3 regions of the Micromonospora sp. NPDC048898 genome follow, and region 1 is predicted to be linked to each of the others. Evidence: riboswitches for the same ligand, from Rfam matches in the RefSeq annotation. Region 1 holds a riboswitch; each other region holds the start of a gene.

Region 1 (4,785 bases):
CCGAGCCTGCGGGCGGCGTTCTACGTCAACCACGGCGCGAAGAACAGCCACTGCATCCGCTTCACCCAGCTCACCCACGTGCAACTGCACCACGGCGACAGCGACAAGGCGCCGAGCGCCAACCCGGTGTCGGGGATCTTCGACCGGATCTTCGTGGCCGGGCCGGCGGCGATCGACAGGTACGCCCGTGCCGGCGTGCGGATCCCGGCGGACAAGTTCGTGGTGGTGGGCCGCCCGCAGGTCGAGTCGATCCAGGTACGCCCGGAGCCGGCCCGGGGGTTGGCGCATCCGACTGTGCTGTACACGCCGACGTGGACCGGGCACCACGCCGACGCCGACTACTGCTCGCTGCCGGTGGCCGAGGGGCTGCTGCGGCGGCTGCTGGAGCGCGGCGCGACAGTGATCCTGCGGGCCCACCCGTACACGGCGCAGAACCCGGCCTCGGCCCGTCAGTTGGGCCGGCTGACCGAGCTGCTGGTCGCCGATCGGGCCAGCAGCGGTCGCCCGCACGTGGTCGGTGCGGCGGCCCGCGAGCTGAGCCTGACCGAGTGCGTGAACTCCTCGGACGCGCTGGTCTCGGACGTGTCCGGGGTCATCTCGGACTACCTCTACTCCAGCAAGCCGTACGCGGTCACCGACATGGGTGACGAGGGCGACCGGTTCACCGAACGTTTCCCGCTGGCCGCGTCGGGTTACGTGCTGCGTCGGGACATGTCCAACCTGGACGGTGTGCTGACCGCGCTGCTGGACACCGATCCGCTGGCCGCGGAACGCTGGACCACCCGCCGGCGTTACCTGGGTGACTTCCCCGCCGAGTCGTACGCCGAGGCGTTCCTGACCGCCGCCCGTCGGGAGTTGGCGGCGACGGAGGCCGACCCGGCGGAACGTTCGCCGCAGCTCTCCCCCCTCGCCTGACCGGGACTGTCGGCCCAGGGACGCTCGGGGAACCTCAGCGGTACGCGTCCAGCAGCGCCAGCACGGCCGCCGGGTCCTGCACGTGCGCGTTGTGTCCGAGGCCGGGCAGCGTGGCGACAGGTACGCCGTACTCCTTGAGCTGTGCGTCGGTGACCATCGGGTCGTGCTCGCCGCGCGCCAGCAGCACCGGGGCGTCGGTCGCCGCCAGCAGCGCACCGAGGTCGGGCTCGCCGACGGCGAAGGCGTGGGGATCCATGGCGAGACGCCACCTGCCGTCGACCTGACGAAGGCCGGCGTCCACCACCGGGTGGTCCGGCGGGAGCAGGCCGGCCAGCCCGGAGACGCGCAGGTAGCGGCGGGCCGCCTCATTGCGGCTGGCGAACCAGCTCACCGGGCGGGCGGCGAGCTCGGCGGCGCGGTCCAGCTCGGCGGGTGACCAGAGCGCCTTGATGCCGAACCCGACCACGGCGTCCACAGGCATCCCGGCGTCCCGCGCGGCCAACGCGAGGCCGACCACGCCGCCCAGCGAGTGCCCGAGCACGACGAGCCGGTCGTCGGGGGCGAGTGCCTGCGCGATCCGCTGGGCGAGACCGGCGAAGGAGTACGACGGCAGCGGCGGTGCCCAGCCGTGGCCGGCGAGGTCCGGTGCCAGCCACCGGCCGGGCCAGTGTCGTTCCAGGTGCGGCGCCCAGGGCAGCCACACGTCACCGGTCGTCCCCATGCCGTGCAACAGCAGCAGGACCGGCCGTCGACCGGCGTGACCACCCGACTCATCCACCACGGCCGCAGTCTCGCACGGTTCGCTGTCCCGGACGAGAGTCGTCGACGGGGGCGTACCCGGGCCAGCGGGAGAGACGCCGCGGGCGTCGGCCCCTTGTGGGGGACGACGCCCGCGGCTGTCGGGGTGCCCGGGTCAGGCGGAGTAGCCCCGGCTGGTGATCCAGTTGGCCAGGTCGATGGTGGTGATCCAGTACGACGGGTCGGCCGGGTTCGCCGAGTCGGCGATCCGCACGGTGCGACCGTTGTCCTTGTAACCCACGACGGCGACGTAGTGACCGCCACCGTAGGAGTGCCAGCCGCCGTCGGTGTCGGTGGCGTCGCCGACGACGTTGGCCACCACGCCCCGGCCGTCGGTGATGGCCCGGACGACGTCGGCCTGGAGCCGGTCCATCTGTGCCGGGCTGGGCGCGCCGGGGAACATCCGGGTCCGGTACGGGGAACCCTTCACCTCGGCGTTGAGCGCCCGGGTGGTGTCCTCGGCCGAGTTGGTGCCCATCTCGGTGGTGCCCAGTTCGGCGGCGAGTTCTTCCTGGGTGCGGTCGATCCCGCTGGCGCTGAGCGCGTTGCGGGTGGCCGCCGGGCCGCAGTTGTAGTACGTGTTCTGCGCCTCGTACTCGTAGTCGAGCACCTTGGTCGCGGGCGGCTTCGGCGGTGTCGGCTTACGGGTCAGATCCGGGTTGCTGCTGGCCTTGGCGGCGGGCGCCGCGGCGCTGGTGGCCGGGGCGGCACTGGACGGCGCGGCGCTGGCCAGCGGGGACGCGTCGCCGTGGGAGGTGGTGGTGGTGTCGCTGCGCATCTCGGCGACCGTGGTCGCGGTGCGCTGAGCGGCCGGGGCGTCGTCGGCGACGGTGAGCAGGGTGCCGGTGGTGGCGGCGAGCACCAGGGCCGCGGCGGTGGCGGCGACGATCTGGTACGGGCGCTCGGTCGCGATGCGGCGGAGCTGGCGCTGCATGGTGTGCTTCACGGGGTCCTCCACGGATCGGGGGGAGAGCGGCACACCGGGGCGCGACCGGTGTCCGGGCAGGCGCCAGCGCGCGGACCGTGGTCCGCGGATGGTGAACCGCTCAGGGGAACGCCCGGCACGGCCGGGCGGGAGAGGCGATGACCCGGGGGTCAGCTCACCGTCACTGGACGGATGAGCGGGGGCACCGCTGCGCCGTGGAGGCGAGGGAACAGCCGAGGGGTGGAAAGGTGCTGCACGAGTTTGGAACTCCTTCCGACACCGCCTACCGGGTTAGCTGACGGATTCGGGCGGGAAGATCGCCCTACCGCGGGCCGTGGCTCGCGGATTCACCCCGGACTTACTGATGGGTCCCCGGTTCGTTGATCACGATTGAGCGGGTCGGCGCGGCGTCGCCTCTTGCGATCGGTTACCGCACCGGACGGGACGACACTACTGGCCCATCCACACCCTGCCAAGCCGGCCTCACCTGCGTAAACCTCAATTGGTGCCACAATTTCTGCGCGTATTGCCGATGACGTGACTCGATGGGACAACCGGTTACGGCGACGCCTACGGTCGACAACCGGACAGGCCGCCGACAATGCGGCCACGATCCCGGGAAAAATCGAGCCGATCGTGCCGGACGCCCGATTCGCAAATCCCGTGACCGGGCTCACATAACGGATCGGGCGCGAAGGGCACGGGCCGGGAGCCGGCGTGCCACGACGGCGGGCCGGGGCACCCCGCGCACCAGCCGGCGCACGGGTGCCGGGCTGGGCCGCAACCGGGCAACCGCCGCGGCCGCCTCTGCGGCGAGGGTGCGCGCCGAGGAGGCGGCCAGGTCCGCATCCCGCCAGGCGGCCCGCTCCGCCGTGGCCGCGGCCTGGTAGTCGGCCAGCCTCGCGTCCCGGATCACCCGGCTGAGCAGTGCCTCCTGCTCGACCGGGTGCCGCCGGGGATCCCAGCCGCGCCGACGCCCGAAGACGTCACCGAGCTGCGCCATCGTCAGGTCGCCCCGCCAGTACGCCGCCGTCGCCGCACGGTGCAGGTAGCGCTCCCGGGACGCGTACTCGGCGGGGGTGCGGGGGGTGTCCGGGCTGGGCAGCGCCCCGGACCCCGCGAAGCGACGCGCGGCGGCGTCCGCCTCGTCGTACCGCGTCCAGGCCCGTTCCACCTGGTCCTGAGCCGTCAGCCAGGCATCCCGTCGCCGCCCGGCCGTCCTGGCCGCGCCGGCCGCGGCGACTGTCACCTCCTCGGCGTACCGGTGCCTGTCGACGGTGTCGGCCGCGGCCACCTCACGGGCGGTCGGGACGGGCGGCGGCGGGTCGTCGGTGAGCCGGTCCCGTTCGGGCCGGGCGACCAGCACGGCGAGTACGCCGAGCGCCAGCAGGAACAGGGCCGACCAGATGGCAGCGGCCTGCGGCACCTCGGTTACGAACTGGTAGAAAACGACTGTCTCCATGGGCGGCACCTCGCGGAGGAAGCAGAGCGATGGGAGCCCCACCGGCCGCCCGGCCACGGCGGGCCAGGGATCGGCGGGGTGCGGAGCTGGTGGGTCGACAGGGCGCGGCGACGGGACGGCGTGTCCCGGAGGGCTCAGCGCCCGGGTGGTCCCCGGGGCGGCCAGCTGTGCAGACCGTCGACGAGCGGCAGCCGGTCGGACCCGCTCGCGCACACCGGCAGCACGCCGATCGCGATGGCGCCCAGGCCGCCGGGGAGAGCCGGTGGCGCGTCGACCGACCAGGCCGGGAAGGTCTCCTCGGCGACATCCGCGGTCGGCGCGGCGCTCACGCCCGACGCGGCGCTCACGCCCGACGCGGCGCTCACGCCCGACGCGGCGGTCGGGTGCGACGGTGGCACGGCGGCCGAGGCCGGACCTGCGCCGAGCGCCAGGGCCGCGACGACGGCGAGGCTGGTCAGCACCCGTGTCGCCCAGCGCGCCACCCACCACAGCGGACAGGTGAACGCGACCGGAAGCACGTCCCCACGCTACCGTCGCACCGGCGCCTGCCGCATCGACCACGGGCGTGTCGGCGCACGCCGCGCCGACACGCTGACCTGGGTGGACGGTGTCAGCGGGTGTCCGCGTACGTTGATCGACTGTCGGTCTGGTCGGGCCCACCGGTGCGGCCGGTCCGGTCGGCGTC
Region 2 (4,785 bases), on a different contig from region 1:
GATGGCCCGGGTGGGCACGTACGGCTCGTTGGTCGAGCGCGACGCGATGGTCTTCCACGCCGCGCAGCGGCGGCACGTCCTGGACGCCGAGTACGAGGGGCTGGTCTTCGGCCGGCTGGACCTGCGGGACCGGCAGGTGCTGCACGTCGGGCGCCTCGGCATCCGCGACGAGGACACCACCACGCTTGTCGTCGACTGGCGGGCACCGGCCGCCGCCGCCTTCTACCAGGCCACTCCGGCGCAGCCGCTGGACGTGGTGCGTCGCCGTACGATCCAGTCCCGCGCCGAGCGCGTCACCCGGATCGAGGACGACCTGCTGGACCCGAACGCCGCCCCGGAGGGGATGACCGTCGTCGGCGACGGCGCGCTGCTGGCCACCCTGTCCAAGGCCACCGGCCGGGGCATGCGCGACATCGTGGCGACCATCCAGCGGGAGCAGGACGAGGCGATCCGCTCACCCGGTTCCGGGGTGACGATCGTCGCGGGCGGCCCCGGCACCGGCAAGACCGCTGTCGCGCTGCACCGGGCCGCCTTCCTGCTCTACTCCGACCGCAGCCGGTACGCCGGTGGCGGCATCCTGGTGGTCGGCCCGTCGTCGGTCTTCGTGGAGTACATCGGTTCGGTGCTGCCGTCGCTCGGTGAGGACACCGCGACCCTGCACTCGCTGGGCACCCTGTTTCCGGGAATGAGCGCCACCCGCACCGACCCGCCCGAGGTGGCGGCGGTGAAGGGCTCGCTGCGGATGCGCCGGGTGCTGGAGCGGGCGGCCCGCGACGCGGTGCCGGGCGGCCCGGGCGAGCTGCGGCTGCTCTACCGGGGCACGTTGCTGCGGCTGGACCGGGCGGCGCTGGACCGGATCCGGGACCGCGCGCTGCACCGGGGTGCCCGACGCAACGAGGTCCGCCGGGCCGGCTTCGACGGGATCTTCGCCGCGCTCTGGGCGCAGGCCCGTGAGGTGGGCGTTCGACTGCCGGAGCAGCGGACCTTCGAGGCGGAGATCGCCGAGCGGTCGGAGTTCCGCGAGTTCCTCAAGGCGTGGTGGCCCCGGCTGCACCCGCGGCACGTGCTCGGCTGGCTGGCGCGGCCGGACCGACTGCGGCGGTACGCCGGGGGGATCCTCTCCGGCGCGGAGATCCGGCTGCTCACCGCCGCGTACCGGAACCTGGACTCGGACGGGTTGACCATCGCCGACATCGCGCTGCTGGACGAGTTGGACGCCCTGCTCGGCAAGCCGGCGCAGCCGGCCAGGGCCCGGCGTGACCCGTTCCAGTTGGCCGGCGGCGTCCGCGAGCTGAGCACCGCCAGCGACCGGCAGCGGGCCGCCCGCGCGGCGGCGCGGGAGCGTCCGGAGGACTACCGGGACTACGCGCACGTGGTGGTGGACGAGGCGCAGGACGTCTCACCGATGCAGTGGCGGATGGTCGGTCGGCGGGGTCGGCTGGCCTCCTGGACGGTGGTGGGTGACCCCGCGCAGACCGCGTGGACCGGCGACCCCGACGAGTTGGACCGGGCCCGGGACCAGGCGCTGGGCCGACGCAAGCGGCACGATTTCACGCTCACCACCAACTACCGCAACTCCGCGGAGATCTTCGCGGTGGCGGCGGCGGAGATCCGCCGGCTCTACCCCGACCTGCCGCTGCCGACGGCGGTGCGCTCCACCGGGGTCGATCCGGTCGAGCTGGTGGTGCCCGCGACGGGGTTGGAGACCACGACCGTGCAGGCGGCCGCCGGCCTGCTGACCGAGGTGGAGGGCACGGTCGGGGTGATCACGCCGGTCCCCCGCCGGGACGAGGTCGCCGGTTGGCTCGCCGCGCTCGACGCGCCGCGCCTACAGGTGGTGACCAGCCTGGAGGCCAAGGGCATGGAGTACGACGGAGTCGTGCTCGTCGCACCGAGCGAGATCCGGGCGGATCCGGGTGCCGGGGTACGCACCCTGTACGTGGCGCTGTCCCGGGCCACGCAGCGACTCACCACCATCGACCCGACCGGCTGATCCGTGCCCGCTCGTCGCACGGGCCAGCGGCCGACCTGACACTTGCACACATAGCGATGTGAACATACATTTGACCGGGCCCCGGCCGGCAGCGGAAGGTGGATCTCGTGGGCGCAGGTCATGACCACCACCACGGGTCCGTCGCCAATGCCGCACAGCAGCACCGGGGCCGCCTCTGGGCGGCGTTCGGGCTGCTCGCCACCCTGATGGTGGTCGAGGCGGTGGCCGCCCTGCACACCGGCTCACTCGCCCTGCTCTCCGACGCCGGGCACATGTTCACCGACGTGCTCGGCATCGGGATGGCGCTCGCCGCGATCACCGCCACCCGACGGGCCACCGGCGACCCGCAGCGCACCTTCGGGCTCTACCGCCTCGAGGTGCTCGCCGCACTGGCCAACTCCGTCCTGCTCTCCGGCGTCGCGATCTACGTGGTGATCGCGGCGATCCGCCGCTTCGGCGACCCGCACGAGGTCGTCGCCGGCCCGATGCTCGTGGTGGCCGTGCTCGGCCTGCTCGCGAACGTCGCCGCCTTCGCCCTGCTCCGCGCCGGCGCCCGGGAGAGCATCAACCTGCAGGGCGCCTACCTGGAGGTGCTCGGCGACCTGCTCGGCTCACTGGGCGTGATCGGCGCGGCACTGCTCATCGCCGTCACCGACTGGTGGTGGGCCGACCCGCTGGTCGCGGTCGCCATCGGCGCGTTCATCCTGCCGCGCACCTGGCGGCTGGCCCGCGCCGCCGTCCGCATCCTGGTGCAGGCCGCCCCGGAACACCTCCAGGTGACCGCCGTGCACGACCGGCTGGCCGCCGTCCCCGGCGTGGTGGAGGTGCACGACCTGCACGTCTGGACGCTCACCTCGGGCATGGAGGTGGCCTCCGCGCACCTGACCATGGCACCCGGCGCGGAGGTCGGCGCGGTGCTGACCGCAGCGCGTACCGCCCTGCACGACGACTTCCGGATCGAACACGCGACCTTGCAGATCGAGCCCGGCGCCGCCACCGGGGCCTGCGGCTCGATCGAGTGGTAACACCCGTTTCCGTGATGACCTGCGCACCTTCCGTCACATCGGCTGCAGCGGCCCCACCGGCACCGGTAGGCTCGGTCCCGGCCTCCACCAGGCGGCGCCCTCCAGGCGCCGGTGGCGGTCGCCGCCTAATCGCCCAACCAGGCGAACCGGGGAACCACGTTCCTGGGGTGCATCCGCGTCAGCGGTAGGGATCTTCCGTCCCGAACCCGTCAGCTAACCCGGTCGGCGGCTGACGGAAGGACATGCGCAGTGGCACCAGCACGACCACCCGCCGCCCGACTGGCGGCCCTGATCGTCGCGATGTTCGCCCTCGGCGTCGCGATCCCGGCCGGCACCGCCTCGGCCGCTCCCCCGACCGGCCTGCGGGCCGCCGCCGCACCCGACACCGACGAGGAGGGCGGCACCCCGTCGCTGCGCGCCCAGCTCGAAGCCGCCAGCAAGGGCTACCTGGACGCCAAACGCGCTCTGGACACCTCGGTGCGGCGGCAGCAGCAGCTCGCCACCCAGCTGAAGACCATCGAGGTCGAGCTGGCCCAGCGCGACGGCAAGGTCGGCCAGATCGCCGGCGTGGCGTACCGCACCGGCCGGCTCGGCGCGGTGTCGGCGCTGCTCAACAGCAGCAGCCCGGAGGGCTTCATGGACCGGGCCGCCGCCCTGGAGGCGGTGGCCGCCAACGAGGACCGGGTGCTGCGCGACCTGCTCGCCACCAAGGACGAGGCCAATCGCACCCGGGCCGCCCTCAACGGCGAGATCACCGAACAACGCAAGCAGGTCACCGTGATGGCCAAGCGCAAGGAGCAGGCCGAACGCGCCCTGACCGTCGCCAACACGCCCAAGCCGCCGCAGACCACCGCCGACACCAGCTCCAACCGGGGCACCTCCACCGCCAACGCGAAGGCGGCGCCGCGCAACTCCGACGGCTCCTGGCCATCCGAGTCGTGCAGCGTCAACGACCCCACGCCCGCCAACGGCTGCATCACCCCGCGCACCCTGCACGCGCTCAACCAGGCCAAGGCCGCCGGCTTCACCCGGTACGTCTCCTGTCACCGCCCCAGCGGCTCCGGCGAACACCCGAAGGGCCGGGCCTGCGACTTCGCCGCACAGACGAGTGGCTTCGGCGGCAACGCCACCGGTGGCGACAAGACGTACGGCAACAACCTGGCCGCGTACTTCATCCGCAACGCCGACCGGCTCGCCGTGCTGTACGTGATCTGGTACCGGCAGATCTGGCTGCCCAGCAGCGGGTGGAAGTCGTACAGCGGCGCCAGCGGCACCCCGTCCACCGACCACACCAACCACGTCCACCTGTCGGTCTACTAGACCCGCCCCCGGTCCAGGGGTGATCCACTCTCGTTCGCCAACTCCGGGGTCTCCGGGACGACGGGACACCCCGGAGTTGGCGATGTGGTGTCGATCATGAGGGCGGGTCGTCGCCAGGCCCCGGCTACGTCGCCAGGCCGGGTGATGTCGTCGGCAGACCGGGGTACGTCGCCGGGCGTACCCCGGATGTCGTCGGCGGTCGGACGACCCGGCACGGGCCGGCGGGCAGCATCGCGGTATGCGTCGGATTCCACCCACCGCCCGCAAGGGGCTCCTCACCCTGCACCTGGTCACCTCGCTCGGCTGGCTCGGTGCCGACCTGGTGCTCCTCACGCTCGGCATCGCCGTCCAGCGGGGCGCCGACCCGGCGGTGGTCTACCCGGTCACGGCGCTTGTCGGCACGGTGCTGTTCGCGCCGTTGAGCGTCCTGGTCTGGCTGATCGGCGT
Region 3 (4,785 bases), on a different contig from region 1:
GTGTGGTTTCCGTGGCCGCCCAGAAGGCGATCAAGACCGCCTGCCAGCAGGTCGGCGATCCGTACGTCTGGGGCGCCGTCGGCCCGAACTCGTTCGACTGCTCGGGGCTGACCCAGTACGCCTACAAGTCGGCCGGGATCTACCTCACCCACCACACCGGAGACCAGTGGAACGAGGGCAAGGCCGTCTCGCGATCCGAGGCTCGTGCCGGTGACCTGGTCTTCTTCTACTCCGGCCTGAGTCATGTCGGGCTGTATCTGGGTAACAACCAGATGGTGCACGCGCCACGAGCCGGTAAACCGGTGTCGGTGTCCAGCATCAACACCATGCCCGTCGCCGGGTTCCGCAGACCTGGCTGATCCACCTCGCGCGACACGACGGCCCCCGGTCACCGCGACCGGGGGCCGTCGTGGTTCTTCAACGGGGCGCACCCACCGAAGACGGCAGGAGCTGCACGTCGGCCAGGTCGACGTACATGATGCGGTGGCCGAACTGGATCTGCGCGTACCGGTTCTTGCCGCGGATCACCGTCCAGTCGCCGGGCGAGGAGCCGTCGAACGTGCTGGCCCGGTAGTACTCGCCCGGCAGCACTTCGCCGACGGCGTACCGCTGCCCGGCGGGCAGGGTGTACTGCAGCGGCGAGATCGCCTGGTAGGGCACCCCTGCCGGGTAGGCGGCCTGCTCCGGGTAGGCGCGTCCGTAGACCGGGACGGTGGCCCGACCGGGCTTCGGGGTGGCCACCACGCCGACGGTCCAGCTGGCGGTGGGCGCGGACGCCGGGTTGTGGAACCACGCCCGCTGTCCGAGGTACCAGATCGCCGTCCAGTCGCCCTGCCGGCCGGCAAGCGCGTACGTCTGACCGGCGGAGGCACGGGCACCGTGGTCCGACACCTCCATCGTGTTGGGGGTGCCGTCGGGGCGGAGTGCGATGTCGTTGACGAGCGGCGCGTCCGCGGCCGGCGCGGAGCGCAGCACCACCGCCGAGGAGCCGCGTGGCGCGCACGGCACACCGGCGGTGACGCAGCCGACGAACGCCGGCTGGTTGGTGGCGAAGTCCGGGTCGATCCGGACCAGACCGGTGGCCGGGGTGCCGGTGTCCAGCCGGGGCGCGTGCAGCAGCGTGAAGTAGTGCGTCCAGTCCCAGTACGGGCCGGTGTCCCAGTGCATCCCCCGGACGTTCGCGGCGACGGTGCCGGGCACGTTGTCGTGACCGATGATGTGCTGGCGGTCCAGTGGGACGCCGAGCCGCAGCGCGAGGTGCCGGACCAGCTTCGCCGAGGCCCGGTACATGGCCTCGGTGTACCAGGTGCCCTGCGCCGCGAAGCCCTCGTGCTCCAGCCCGACCGCCTTGGCGTTGACGTACCAGTTGCCGGCGTGCCAGGCGACATCCTTGGTCTGCACGTGCTGGGCGACGTGCCCGTCCACCGAGCGCAGCGTGTAGTGCCAGCTCAGGTAGGTCGGGTCCTGGACGAGTCGCAGGGTCGTCGCCCAACTCCCCTCGGTGTCGTGGATGACGATGTACTCGACCTTCTGCCGGGCGGGCCGGTCGGACAGGTCGTGGTTGCCGTAGTCCCCGTCGCCGAACGCCTCGTAGGGCGCCGGGATCCACTCGCAGGAGATGGTGCGGGGGCACTCCAGCCCGTCCGGGCGGGCGAGCCGGCGTAGACCCAGCCGGTCCAGCCAGGAACGCTCCGGGCGGATCGTCCGGGCCGGCAGCGTGATCCGGGCTCCGTCGTCGGTCGTCCGCGACTCGCCGGTGCCGATGGTGGTGAAGACCTCGTCGGCGAAGGCCGCCGCGGCGTCGGCGGTGTCCGCGCCGGCGTAGCGGGCCACCGCGCCGTACCAGGTGGCCGGGTCGGTGCCGGCACCGACCGGCGCGCCCAACTCCCGCTGGTACGAGGCCAACAGCGCCGCGCCGCCCCGGATGTTGACGCCGACGTCGGTCCGCAGCGAGTCGGGGGCCGCGCCGGTCAGCGCGGCGGCGGCGTCCACGGTCTGCAACGCGGCTGCCGATGGTGCCGGGTCCGCCGGACGAGGCGCGGGTGCCAGCGCGGTACGGGAGTCGTCGCCGCGCGGATCCTCGGTGCCGGTGCCGGTGCCGGTGCCGGTGTCGGTGTCGGTGTCGTGGTGGCCGGCTACGGGCAGGGCGGCCACGTGTCGGGCGTCGGTCAGGTGCATCGGGCCGTAACCGCCGCTGGTGCTGGGTGTGCCGGCGTTGCTGTCCCAGCGGGACTCCAGGTAGGAGACGCCGAGCAGCACGTCGGTCGGTACGCCGAACTCGGCCGCCGCGGCGGCGTACTGCTGCTGACGGTCGCCGGTGGGTACGGCGGTGGCGTTGGCGGGTAGCGGTACCGCGGTCGCGGCGGCGACCACGGCGGCGGCGAGCAGTGCGCGCCGGCCGGGGGACAGGGTTGGATGGTGCATCGAACCCCCTAGATTCCACGGGTGCAGGTCAGGTCACCTTCGCGCCGTCCGGGAGCCCGCGTCAATACCTTTCTATGTGTCGACCCACTTGGAAAGAAATCTTCACGTCCGGTCGGTGCGCCTCTCGGATCGGTACGGAGTGTCACGGCCGCGCGGGTTGCGGAGTGGTAACGAGCGTCTCTACTCTGGTCTTTCGTCGGCCCGATAGCAGCTCCGCCCAGCCCGGGCGGTAACGGACCGACACCGCCGAGTCGTTTCCGAACGAACCGGGGACCCAAGTCCCCCGGGGTGAATCCGCAGCCATTGCGGTAGGGCGCCGACTTCCCGCCCGAACCCGTCAGCTAACCCGGTAGGCGGTCAGGAAGAAGGAGTACGGAACCCGGTGGCACTCCATGCCCCGCGGCCGTCGTCCGAGCGGTCGGCAGCAGCCGGCCCCATGTCGATCGCGCCGCGCCCACGCTGGTCCCGCTTCACCACCGCGCTCGCTGCCCTGGCCGGCGTCGCCGTCGTCCTGACCGGCAGCGCCACGGCGGCCCACGCCGACCCGTCCGTCGCCGAGATCGAGCGCCAGATCGACGCCGACTGGAACAAACTCGAACCGATCATCGAACAGCACAACGCCACCCGGATCGACCTCGCCGCCAAGCGCAGGCAGGCCGGCGCGCTGGCCGCCCGGATCGCCCCGCTGGAGCGCCAGGTCGACGCCGCGATGGACAAGGTCAGTGCCCTGGCGGTGCGCGCGTACAAGGGCGAGAACGTGCTGACCGTCAACGCCGTGCTGGGCAGCCGGTCGCCCAGCGAGGTGGTCGGGCAGCTCGAGATGCTCGACCGCTTCGCGCACAACCAGCAGCAGGACGTCCGCGAGGTGGCCGACCTGCGCGACCAGTTGGCCGGGCAGAAGGCGCCGCTCGATGCGATGGTGGCCCAACTGACCCGCACCGAGGCTCAGCTGGCGGCGAAGAAGAAGCAGATCAACGAGGAGATCGACAAGCTGCAGAAGCTGCGCCTCAAGGTGTACGGCAGCGGTGGCGGCGGTCCGCTGCGCCCGGCGCCCTGCCCTGCCAGCTATCCCGGTGGCGCCGCCGGCACGGCGGTCAAGTTCGCCTGCGCGCAGATCGGCAAGCCCTACGTCTGGGGTGCCGAGGGCCCGAACTCGTACGACTGCTCGGGGCTGATGCTGGCCGCCTGGGCGAAGGCCGGTGTGTCACTGCCGCACAACGCCGCCGCCCAGAGCCGCGCCACCAAGGACGTCAGCAAGCCCGACCTGCGCCCCGGTGACCTGGTCTTCTACTACAGCGACATCCACCACGTCGGCATGTACGTCGGTGGCGGCTGGGTGGTGCACGCCTCGCAGGCCGGCGAGCCGGTCAAGATGAAGAGGGCCGACGACGGTCAGGTCCACAGCTACGGCCGTCCCGGCTGATCAGTGCGCTGACCGGGGGCCCGTCGCGATTCGTCGCGGCGGGCCCCCGTCGTCCGGGGTTCAGCGGGTGGGCCAGGTGCGCCAGTGCTGCCAGGCGCGACTCGGCGTCGGCCCCCGCTGCCCCTGGTAGCGCGAGCCGTAGACCGCCGAGCCGTAGGGGTGCTCGGCCGGCGAGGAGAGCCGGAAGATGCAGAGCTGCCCGATCTTCATGCCCGGCCAGAGGGTGATCGGCAGGTTCGCCACGTTCGACAGCTCCAGCGTGACGTGACCGGAGAAGCCGGGGTCGATGAAACCGGCGGTGGAGTGCGTGAGCAGCCCCAGCCGGCCCAGCGAACTCTTGCCCTCCAGCCGACCGGCGAGCTGGTCACCCAGCGAGATGACCTCCAACGTCGAGGCGAGCACGAACTCCCCGGGGTGCAGCACGAACGGCTCCCCGTCGGGCACCTCGATCGCCGACGTCAGGTCGTCCTGCTGCATCGCCGGGTCGATGTGGGTGTAGAGATGGTTGTTGAACACCCGGAACAGCCGGTCCAGTCGTACGTCGATGCTGGAAGGTTGGACCAGGGTGGGCTCGAACGGCTCCAGGCCCAGCGTGCCGGCCTTGATCTCGGAGACCAGGTCGCGGTCGGAGAGCAGCATCGGACCACCATAGCGGCGGCCCGAAAACCCACCGGATTCGGTGCCGATGACCAGCGCGTCGAGGTCGCTGCTCGTACATTTGTTCGATAGGATGCTCGCATGGCTTCCTGGTCCGAATTCGCCGCCGACGAGCCCCGCCTCGCCGACGGGATCCGCGTTCTCCTCCAGCAGTACGGGCCGGGCTTCGGCTACCTGGCCACGGTCCGTGCCGACGGCGGGCCCCGGGTCCATCCGGTCTCCCCGGTCATCACCGACGAGGGTCTGTTCTGCTTCGTCATCGACTCTCCGAAGCGCCGTGA

The links. A riboswitch is a leader RNA that binds a small molecule or an ion and turns the genes downstream of it on or off. The one in region 1 is predicted to bind cyclic di-AMP.
Region 2: another riboswitch for cyclic di-AMP. It lies ahead of ACGFIQ_RS34415 (coiled-coil domain-containing protein); the one in region 1 lies ahead of ACGFIQ_RS32540 (C39 family peptidase).
Region 3: another riboswitch for cyclic di-AMP. It lies ahead of ACGFIQ_RS15270 (NlpC/P60 family protein); the one in region 1 lies ahead of ACGFIQ_RS32540 (C39 family peptidase).

What each region holds. Positions count from the first base shown of each region.
Region 1 is NZ_JBICUF010000020.1:84,292-89,076, forward strand. It holds gene ACGFIQ_RS32530 (CDP-glycerol glycerophosphotransferase family protein) at 1-915, shown strand, start outside; gene ACGFIQ_RS32535 (alpha/beta fold hydrolase) at 950-1,696, opposite strand; gene ACGFIQ_RS32540 (C39 family peptidase) at 1,829-2,671, opposite strand; cyclic di-AMP (ydaO/yuaA leader) riboswitch at 2,904-3,045, opposite strand; gene ACGFIQ_RS32545 (hypothetical protein) at 3,312-4,100, opposite strand; gene ACGFIQ_RS32550 (hypothetical protein) at 4,235-4,618, opposite strand; gene ACGFIQ_RS32555 (acyltransferase family protein) at 4,711-4,785, opposite strand, start outside.
Region 2 is NZ_JBICUF010000026.1:503-5,287, reverse strand. It holds gene ACGFIQ_RS34425 (HelD family protein) at 1-1,993, shown strand, start outside; gene ACGFIQ_RS34420 (cation diffusion facilitator family transporter) at 2,101-3,018, shown strand; cyclic di-AMP (ydaO/yuaA leader) riboswitch at 3,131-3,262, shown strand; gene ACGFIQ_RS34415 (coiled-coil domain-containing protein) at 3,268-4,338, shown strand; gene ACGFIQ_RS34410 (hypothetical protein) at 4,577-4,785, shown strand, end outside.
Region 3 is NZ_JBICUF010000004.1:468,746-473,530, reverse strand. It holds gene ACGFIQ_RS15280 (NlpC/P60 family protein) at 1-359, shown strand, start outside; gene ACGFIQ_RS15275 (N-acetylmuramoyl-L-alanine amidase) at 418-2,424, opposite strand; cyclic di-AMP (ydaO/yuaA leader) riboswitch at 2,659-2,794, shown strand; gene ACGFIQ_RS15270 (NlpC/P60 family protein) at 2,861-3,847, shown strand; gene dcd (dCTP deaminase) at 3,908-4,486, opposite strand; gene ACGFIQ_RS15260 (pyridoxamine 5'-phosphate oxidase family protein) at 4,586-4,785, shown strand, end outside.